2 regions of the Streptomyces deccanensis genome follow, and region 2 is predicted to be linked to the other one. Evidence: riboswitches for the same ligand, from Rfam matches in the RefSeq annotation. Region 2 holds a riboswitch; the other holds the start of a gene.
The links. A riboswitch is a leader RNA that binds a small molecule or an ion and turns the genes downstream of it on or off. The one in region 2 is predicted to bind S-adenosylmethionine.
Positions count from the first base shown of each region.

Region 1: linked by a shared signal. The riboswitch ahead of L3078_RS12600 (aminotransferase class V-fold PLP-dependent enzyme) and the one ahead of thrC (threonine synthase) in region 2 are both predicted to bind S-adenosylmethionine.

Region 1 is NZ_CP092431.1:2,821,604-2,826,012, reverse strand. It holds gene qcrB (cytochrome bc1 complex cytochrome b subunit) at 1-806, shown strand, start outside; gene trpD (anthranilate phosphoribosyltransferase) at 934-1,998, shown strand; SAM riboswitch class IV at 2,314-2,429, shown strand; gene L3078_RS12600 (aminotransferase class V-fold PLP-dependent enzyme) at 2,557-3,918, shown strand; gene L3078_RS12595 (glycerate kinase family protein) at 3,879-4,409, opposite strand, start outside.
Region 2 is NZ_CP092431.1:4,671,210-4,675,618, reverse strand. It holds gene L3078_RS20785 (alpha,alpha-trehalose-phosphate synthase (UDP-forming)) at 1-1,259, opposite strand, end outside; gene L3078_RS20780 (glucosyl-3-phosphoglycerate synthase) at 1,522-2,466, opposite strand; SAM riboswitch class I at 2,598-2,754, shown strand; gene thrC (threonine synthase) at 2,772-4,076, shown strand; gene L3078_RS20770 (ubiquitin-like small modifier protein 1) at 4,179-4,409, shown strand, end outside.

The DNA.
Region 1 (4,409 bases), 1.8 Mb from region 2:
GTGTCATCGCGATCATCTCGGCGATCGCCACGATCAACCCGATCTGGACCATGGGCCCCTACCGGCCCGACCAGGTCTCCACCGGCGCGCAGCCCGACTGGTACATGGGCTTCTCCGAGGGTCTGATCCGTGTCATGCCGGGCTGGGAGATCAACTTCTGGGGTCACACGCTCGTCCTGGGTGTGTTCATCCCGCTGGTGATCTTCCCGCTGGTCCTGGTCGCGATCGCGGTCTACCCGTTCATCGAGTCCTGGGTCACCGGCGACAAGCGCGAGCACCACATCCTGGACCGCCCGCGCAACGCCCCGACCCGTACGGCCTTCGGTGTCGCGTGGATCACCTGGTACATGGTCCTGCTGATCGGTGGTGGAAACGACCTCTGGGCGACCCACTTCCACCTGTCGATCAACGCCATCACCTGGTTCGTCCGGATCGCGTTCTTCGTGGCCCCGGTCCTCGCGTTCATCGTCACCAAGCGCATCTGCCTCGGCCTGCAGCGCCGGGACAAGGACAAGATCCTGCACGGTCGCGAGACCGGCATCATCAAGCGCCTGCCGCACGGTGAGTTCATCGAGGTCCACGAGCCGCTCAGCCAGGAGCAGCTGCACACGCTCACGGCGCACGAGCAGTACAAGCCGGCCGAGATCGGCCCCGCGGTCGACGAGAACGGTGTCGCCCGCAAGGTGTCGCGCCTGGAGAAGGTCCGCGTCAAGCTGAGCAAGGGCTACTACGGCGAGGACAGCCAGATCGCCAAGCCCACCGTCGAGGAGTACAAGGAGATCACGAGCGGCCACGGCCACCACTGATCGCTTTGCTTCGCCACACCACGGTCGAAGGGCCCCCGTCCGATCTTCGGACGGGGGCCCTTCGCCGTGCTCCGACCTGGATAGGGTGGGGTTCTGTTCTTCTCTGCTACGACACCCAGGAGCGGCTATGAGCGCTGTGACCCCCGCTGGAGGCGACACCGCGGCGGGCCGTTCCTGGCCCGCCGTGCTGAACGCGCTGCTGTCCGGGCAGGACCAGGACGCCGGCGCCACCTTCTGGGCGATGGACCAGATCATGCGCGGCGAGGCGACGGACGCGCAGATCGCCGGGTTCGTGGTGGCCCTGCGGGCCAAGGGGGAGACCGTCGAGGAGATCACCGGTCTCGTCGAGGCACTGTACGAGCACGCCAAGGTGATCGAGGTGTCCGGGAAGACCGTCGACATCGTCGGCACCGGCGGGGACGGCGCCAAGACGGTCAACATCTCCACGATGTCGTCGATCGTCGTCGCCGGCACCGGCGCGAAGGTCGTCAAGCACGGCAACCGGGCCGCGTCGTCGGCGTCCGGGGCGTCCGACGTGCTGGAGAAGCTCGGCGTCAATCTGGAGCTGACGCCGCAGCGGGTGGCCGAGGTCGCCGAGGAGGCCGGGATCACCTTCTGCTTCGCGGTGAAGTTCCATCCGGCGCTGCGCCATGTGGCGGCCGCGCGTGGGCAGTTGGGCATCAGGACCGTCTTCAACGCGCTCGGGCCGCTGGCCAACCCGGCGAAGGTGCGGGCCCAGGCGGTCGGTGTGGCCGACCCCCGGATGGCGCCGATCATGGCCGGTGTCTTCGCCGAGCGCGGGAACTCCTCCCTGGTCTTCCGCGGTGACGACGGGCTGGACGAGCTGACCACCACGGCGACCTCGCGGGTGTGGGTCGTGCGGGACGGCAAGGTGACCGAAGAGAGCTTCGACCCGCGTGACGTGGGCTTGGAGCTGGTGCCGGTGGAGGCGTTGCGGGGGGCAGACGCGTCCTACAACGCGGATGTCGCGCGGCGACTGCTGGCCGGGGAGACCGGTCCCGTACGGGACGCGGTGCTGCTCAACTCGGCGGCGGCGCTGGTGGCGCTGGAGCCGACGTCCGCGCCGCTGGCGGAGCAGTTGCGGGGTGGAATGGCCAAGGCCGCGGAGTCGATCGATTCCGGGGCGGCGCGTGGGGTTCTCGAGCGGTGGGTCGCTGCGACGAATCGGTAGGTCGTCGGGTGGGCGCGGGTGCGTTGTCGGGTGCGGGTTCGGTGGGGCTTCTCGCGCAGTTCCCCGCGCCCCTAGAAGCCCAGGCCCTGCGGGCCTGAAAGACCGGGCCCTGCGGGCCTGAAAGGCGAGGGGGCTGCGGGATGATAAGCGAGGGGCGCAGCCCCTGCTTTTCAGGGGCGCGGGGAACTGCGCGATCAGCCCCCACCGGACCCGCACCCGCCGACGAAACACGCACCCCCAACCCCTCACGCGCCCCATCCCGCGATCCGGACACGAGTTGCGGCGCGGCGATCACTTCACGTACGTTCTGGTTCAGGTCATGAGTGACAGTCCATAGCCCCGGCTGGCTGTCCGGCAACCCTCCTTCCGTGGCGGGGTGCCCCGGGTGAAGACCGGGCCGTAGGCAGCGAGGTCTACGGCAAGCGCGGCTTCGAGGGAGTCTTCCGTGAGCAAGCGAATGCGATAGGGCCGCCGAGCCCCGCCTCCGCGCACCCCTTTCTCTTCTTTTCCTTCCTCCGCATGCCTTCTTTCCGCATGCCTCCTCACGGGAGTCCCCCCATGTCTGTCTCCACCCTTGCCGCCGCCCAGTCCGTTTGTGCCCCTCTGCCCGTTCTGGGCCGGGATGTCACCGTCCCGCTCGTCACCGGCGGCGAGGTCACCTACGCCGCACTCGACTACGCGGCCAGCGCCCCCGCGCTGCAGCGGGTGTGGGACGACGTGGCGGCGTACGCGCCCTACTACGGCAGCGTCCACCGAGGCGCCGGCTACCTCTCCCAGCTGTCGACCGACCTCTTCGAGAACGCCCGCAGGACCGTCGCGGAGTTCCTCGACTGCCGGGCCGAGGACCAGGTCGTGTTCACCCGGTCCACCACCGACTCGCTGAACCTCCTGGCCGCCGCCCTCCCCGCCGACTGCCAGGTCTTCGTCTTCGAGACCGAGCACCACGCCTCGCTGCTGCCCTGGCGCGACGCGCGGGTGACGTACCTGGACGCTCCCCGGACGCCGGAGCAGGCCGTCACCACGCTGGAGACCGCGCTCGCGGGACGCGACCCGCACGGGCCCGCGCTGGTCTGCGTCACCGGCGCCTCCAACGTCACCGGCGAGATCTGGCCGGTGCGTGAGCTGGCCGCCGCCGCGCACGCGCACGGCGCTCGGATCGTCCTCGACGCCGCCCAGCTGGCGCCTCACCACCCGCTGTCCGTACAGGAGTTGGACGTCGACTGGGTCGCGTTCTCCGGCCACAAGCTGTACGCGCCCTTCGGCTCGGGCGTCCTGGCCGGCCGCGCCGACTGGCTCGCCACGGCCGAGCCGTACCTCGCCGGCGGCGGTGCCTCCCGCAAGGTGACTCGGCGCACCGACGGCGGCATCGACGTCGAGTGGCACGAGACCGCCGCCCGGCACGAGGCCGGTTCGCCCAACGTCATCGGCGCCTACTCCATCGCCTCCGCCTGCAAGGCCCTCACCGAGGCGGGGTTCGACACGCTGGTCGCCCGGGAGCGGCACCTGATCGACACCGTGCGCGCCGGGCTCGCCGAGGTGCCCGAGGTGCGGATCCTCTCGCTCTTCGGGGACGACGCCCCGCGCGTCGGTGTCATCTCCTTCGTCGTCGAGGGCTGGAACAGCTCCCACTTCGCTGCCGCGCTCTCCGCCGAGTACGGCATCGGCCTACGCGACGGCCTGTTCTGCGCCCACCCCCTCGTCCGCACCCTCCTCGGCAGCGACCCGCAGACGCAGGGCGAGTGCGGCGCCCCCGAGGCCGCGCCCGGCGAGCGGTCCCTCAACGCGATCCGGGTGAGCTTCGGCGCGGGCACCCCCGACGAGCACGTGGAGCGGTTCGTCGGCGCGGTCAAGGAGCTCGTACGGGACGGCGCGAAGTGGAACTACCGCACGGAGGACGGGCGTTGTGTCCCGGCCGTGTGATCGACGCGGGGTGACCCCGATGTGCCTCTGCTGTCGGCCGTCACCCGTGCGCCCAGCACGATCATCCTGAGGGCCCGTTCCGTGGCGTCCGTGAGGAGTTCGCTCGCGCGGACCATGGCCTCGGCGAGGGCCATCGGCGCGGGCAGGATGCCGGTGTACGCGTCCACGCCGGGCACCTCGTGCGCGCCCTCGCCGAGGGTGCCCGCGAGGGCGAGGACCGGGCGGGCGTGCAGCTTGGCGCGGCGGGCCACCTCGGCGGGGACCTTGCCGCGCGGTGTCTGGTGGTCGAGGGCGCCCTCGGCGGTGATGACCAGGTCGGCGCGGGCGAGCCGGGCGTCGAGGTCCAGGTGGCCCAGCAGCACCTCGAAGCGGGGGAGCAACCGGGCGCCCAGGGCGGCGAGTCCGGCCCCGAGACCACCGGAGGCGCCGGTGCCGGGGCCGTGCCGGAGGTCGATGCCGGCCGGGCTGCCGGGCAGGTCCCGGGTGAGGAC
Region 2 (4,409 bases):
TCGTACGGGTTCACCACCAACGAGTCGTCGCCCAGTTCCTCGTACGCCCCGGCCTCTCGCGACAGCACCAGCGCGCATCCCTCGTCGGAGACGACCGGCACCTCCTTGGCGACGAGGTTCATGCCGTCCCGGATGGGGTTCACCAGGGCCACGTCGGCGAGCCGGTAGGCCGCGAGGGAGCGGGCGAAGTCGTCCTTGAGGTGGAGGACGACCGGGGTCCAACCCGGCGTCCCGTACCGCTCGTTGATGTCGTCCGCGACCCGCTGGACCTCGCTCATGTAGTCCCGGTACACCGCGAGGTCCTGCCGCGACGGGTAGGCGAGGGCGATGTGCACGACGCGCTCGCGCCAGGTCGGCTGCTCGTCGAGGAGCTGTCGGTAGGCGTGCAGGCCGCGCACGATGTTCTTGGAGAGTTCCGTGCGGTCGACGCGGACGATCGTGCGGCGCGGGGTGCCGTCGGGCGCCGTACCGATCTGCTCGCGCAGCGCGGCCATGCGGTCGTCGACGTCCGCCTCGTGGGCGCGGGCCCGCAGGAAGTCCGCGTCGGCGCCCAGGCCGTGCACGCCGATCCGGGTGCCGGACGCGGCGTCGGGGCCGAGGACGGCGCGCGCGCACTCGGTGAACGCGTCCGCCCACCGCCGCGTGAGGAACGCGGCCCGGTCGGCGCCGAGGATGCCGTCGAGGACCTGCGCGGCGATGTCGTCGGGCAGCAGCCGGAAGTAGTCGACGGGCGCCCACGGGGTGTGGGAGAAGTGGCCGATCCGCAGGTCGGGGCGGAGTTCGCGGAGCATCCGGGGGACCAGGGTCAGGTGGTAGTCCTGCACGAGCACGGCCGCGCCGTCCGCCGCCTCCTGCGCGAGCGCCTCGGCGAAGGCGCGGTTGTACGTCTCGTACGACGCCCACTGGCGCCGGAACTCCGCGTCGAAGGAAGGTTCCAGCGGGGTCTGGTAGAGCATGTGGTGCACGAACCACAGCGTGGAGTTGGCGACGCCGTTGTACGCGTCGTGGTGCACGTCGGCGGGGATGTCGAGCATGCGGACGCCGGGCTCGCCGACGCCGCGGCGTACGGCCTCGCGGTCGCCGTCGCCGAGGGCGGAGCAGACCCAGACGGCCCCCGCCTCCGAGTCGATCGCGGAGAGCCCCGAGACGAGTCCGCCGCCGCCGCGCTTCGCTGTGAGGGCGCCGGATTCGTCCTCCGTGTACGTGATGGGGCCGCGGTTGGAGGCGACGAGGATCCGCGCGCTGTGCGTCGATGCCATACGGCACAACCTAGCCACGGGCTCCGCCGGTCAAACGTGGGGTGCGGCTGTGTACCGGGCGCCTGATGGGGTGGGGGGTGCGGGTGCGTCGGCGGCCGCGGCCCGGTGGGGCTTCTCGCGCAGTTCCCCGCGCCCCTGAAAGACCAGGCCCTGCGGGCCTGAAAAGCGCGGGGCGCAGCCCCGGCTTTTCAGGGGCGCGGGGAACTGCGCGAACGGCCCCCACCGGGCCCGCACCCGCCCGACGACAGAACCACCCCACCCCTCACGCGGCCTTTCGCCGCACGTACTCCCCGATCTCCACCATCGGCGGCCGTTCCTCCAGGTCCACCGAATACGTGCGCGGCTCGAACCCCTCCCGCCCCCGCTCGAACTGCGTCAGCACCGGACGGATCAGGTGCCCCCGGGCCAGCCGCAGCTGAGCCGTGCGGTAGATCGCCGCGGACATGCGGCCCAGCGCCGCCCCGTCCTGGTGGCGGTGTTTGCGGACGCCCACATCGACCTGGGCCAGCGCGTCGAGGCCGACCAGGTGGAGCGCGTCGACCAGCATGCCCAGCTCGATGCCGTAGCCCACCGGGAACGGCAGCCGTTCGAGGAGCGAGCGCCGTGCCGCGTACTCGCCGCCGAGCGGCTGGACGAAGCCGGCCAGCTGGGGCCAGTGCATGTTGAGGAGGGGGCGGGCCATGAGTTCGGTCACACGGCCGCCCTGTCCGGCGGCGGAGCCGAGGGGGCGGTCGTACATCGCCTTGACGAGGTCGACACCGGGCTCGGTGAGCAGCGGGCCGACGATCCCGGAGACGAAGTCCGACGAGAACTCCCTGAGGTCCGCGTCGATGAAGCAGACGATGTCGCCGGACGTCACCATCAGCGACCGCCACAGCACCTCGCCCTTGCCGGGCACGGCCGGGATACGGGGCAGGATCGAGTCGCGGTGGACGACCCGCGCCCCGGCGGCGGCCGCGACCTGCGACGTCCGGTCCGTCGAGCCGGAGTCGACGACCACGATCTCGTCGACGAGCGGGACCTGCCGCATGAGGTCATGGCGGATGATCGCGACGATGTCGCCGACCGTCTCCTCCTCGTTCAGCGCGGGCAGGACGACGCTGACCGTCTGTCCCGTGGCTCGTTTCGCGGCCATGATGCGGTGGAGCGGGCGGTCGGACATGGACCAGGAGCGGGTGTTCAGCCAGTGCTCGACTTCGTTCAGCACAGTGCGCGGCTCCTCTGCGTTCATCTCGCGGTTCGGACGGCTCTCTCAACTGTCCTGGCCTTCGGTTACAGTCTTGGACAACGCTGGTGACCATCGCATGTCGCGGCTCGTCGGCGTATACAACCAAATACCGCTCATCCAGAGGGGCAGAGGGATACGGCCCGATGAAGCCCCGGCAACCCTCCAGCCGGTCTCGTAGTGATCACTGTCGATCACACCGCGAGGCTCCCGGCTAGGGAAGGTGCCAAATCCGTCTCACGGCGAAGTGCGTCGTGAGGAAGATGAGGAGAAAGGGCCTCGCCTCCATGGCTGCGCAGACTGTTGCAAGCACCACCGAATCCTCCGCCTCCACCGGTTCCACGGTAGACCTCGGCCCCGCCGCCGCGCTGAGCTGTCGTGAGTGCGGCCACCGCGTCCCCCTCGGACCGGTCTTCGCCTGCGAGGAGTGTTTCGGTCCCCTCGAGATCGCGTACGACTACTCCGCGTACGAAACGGAGGAGCTGCGGAAGACGATCGAGTCCGGGCCCGCGAACATCTGGCGTTACGCGCCCCTGCTGCCCGTTCCGGCCGACGTCGCCGACAAGCCGAACATCAACCCCGGCTGGACCCAGCTCGTCAAGGCCGACAACCTGGCCGCCGCGCTCGGTGTCGACGCCGGCAAGCTGTTCATCAAGGACGACTCCGGCAACCCGACGCACTCCTTCAAGGACCGCGTCGTCGCCCAGGCCCTGGAAGCGGCCCGCGCCTTCGGCTTCACCACCCTCTCCTGCTCCTCCACGGGCAACCTGGCCGGTGCCGTCGGCGCCGCCGCCGCCCGCGCCGGCTTCCGGTCCTGTGTGTTCATCCCGCACGACCTGGAGCAGGGCAAGGTCGTCATGGCCGCGGTCTACGGCGGCGAGCTCGTCGGCATCGAGGGCAACTATGACGACGTGAACCGCTTCTGCTCCGAGCTGATCGGCGACCCGGCCGGCGAGGGCTGGGGCTTCGTCAACGTCAACCTGCGGCCGTACTACGCGGAGGGCTCCAAGACCCTCGCGTACGAGATCTGCGAGCAGCTCGGCTGGCAGCTCCCCGACCAGCTGGTGGTGCCGATCGCCTCCGGGTCGCAGCTCACGAAGATCGACAAGGGGCTCCAGGAGCTGATCAAGCTCGGGCTCGTCGAGGACAAGCCGTACAAGATCTTCGGCGCGCAGGCCGAGGGGTGCTCGCCGGTGTCGGTGGCCTTCAAGGCCGGGCACGACGTGGTGCGCCCCCAGAAGCCGAACACCATCGCCAAGTCGCTCGCGATCGGCAACCCGGCGGACGGGCCGTACGTGCTGGACATCGCGCGGCGGACCGGCGGGGCCGTGGAGGACGTCACGGACGAGCAGGTCGTCGAGGCGATCAAGCTGCTCGCGCGGACCGAGGGGATCTTCGCGGAGACCGCCGGTGGGGTGACCGTGGGCGTGACGAAGAAGCTGATCGAGGACGGGCTGCTGGACCCGACGCTCACCACGGTCGTGCTCAACACCGGTGACGGTCTCAAGACGCTGGACGCGGTGGCGGGGACGGGGCTCACCGCCACCATCCGGCCCAGCCTTGATTCGTTCCGTGAGGCCGGCCTCGCGTAAGCAGGACCCGTCAGCAAGTCGTTCGGCTGCGGGTAAGTGGGGGCTTGTCGCGCAGTTCCCCGCGCCCCTTAGGTTCGCTGCACTCCCCGGAGGTTTCAGATCATGTCCGTCAACGTCCGCATCCCCACCATCCTTCGCACCTACACCGGTGGGCAGGCCGAGGTCCAGGCCGAAGGGGCGACCCTCGGCGAGGTCATCGCCGATCTCGAGAAGAACCACAACGGGATCGCCGCCCGGGTTCTGGACGACCAGGGCAAGCTGCGGCGGTTCGTGAACGTGTACGTGAATGACGACGATGTGCGGTTCGAGCAGGGGCTGGAGACGGCCACGCCG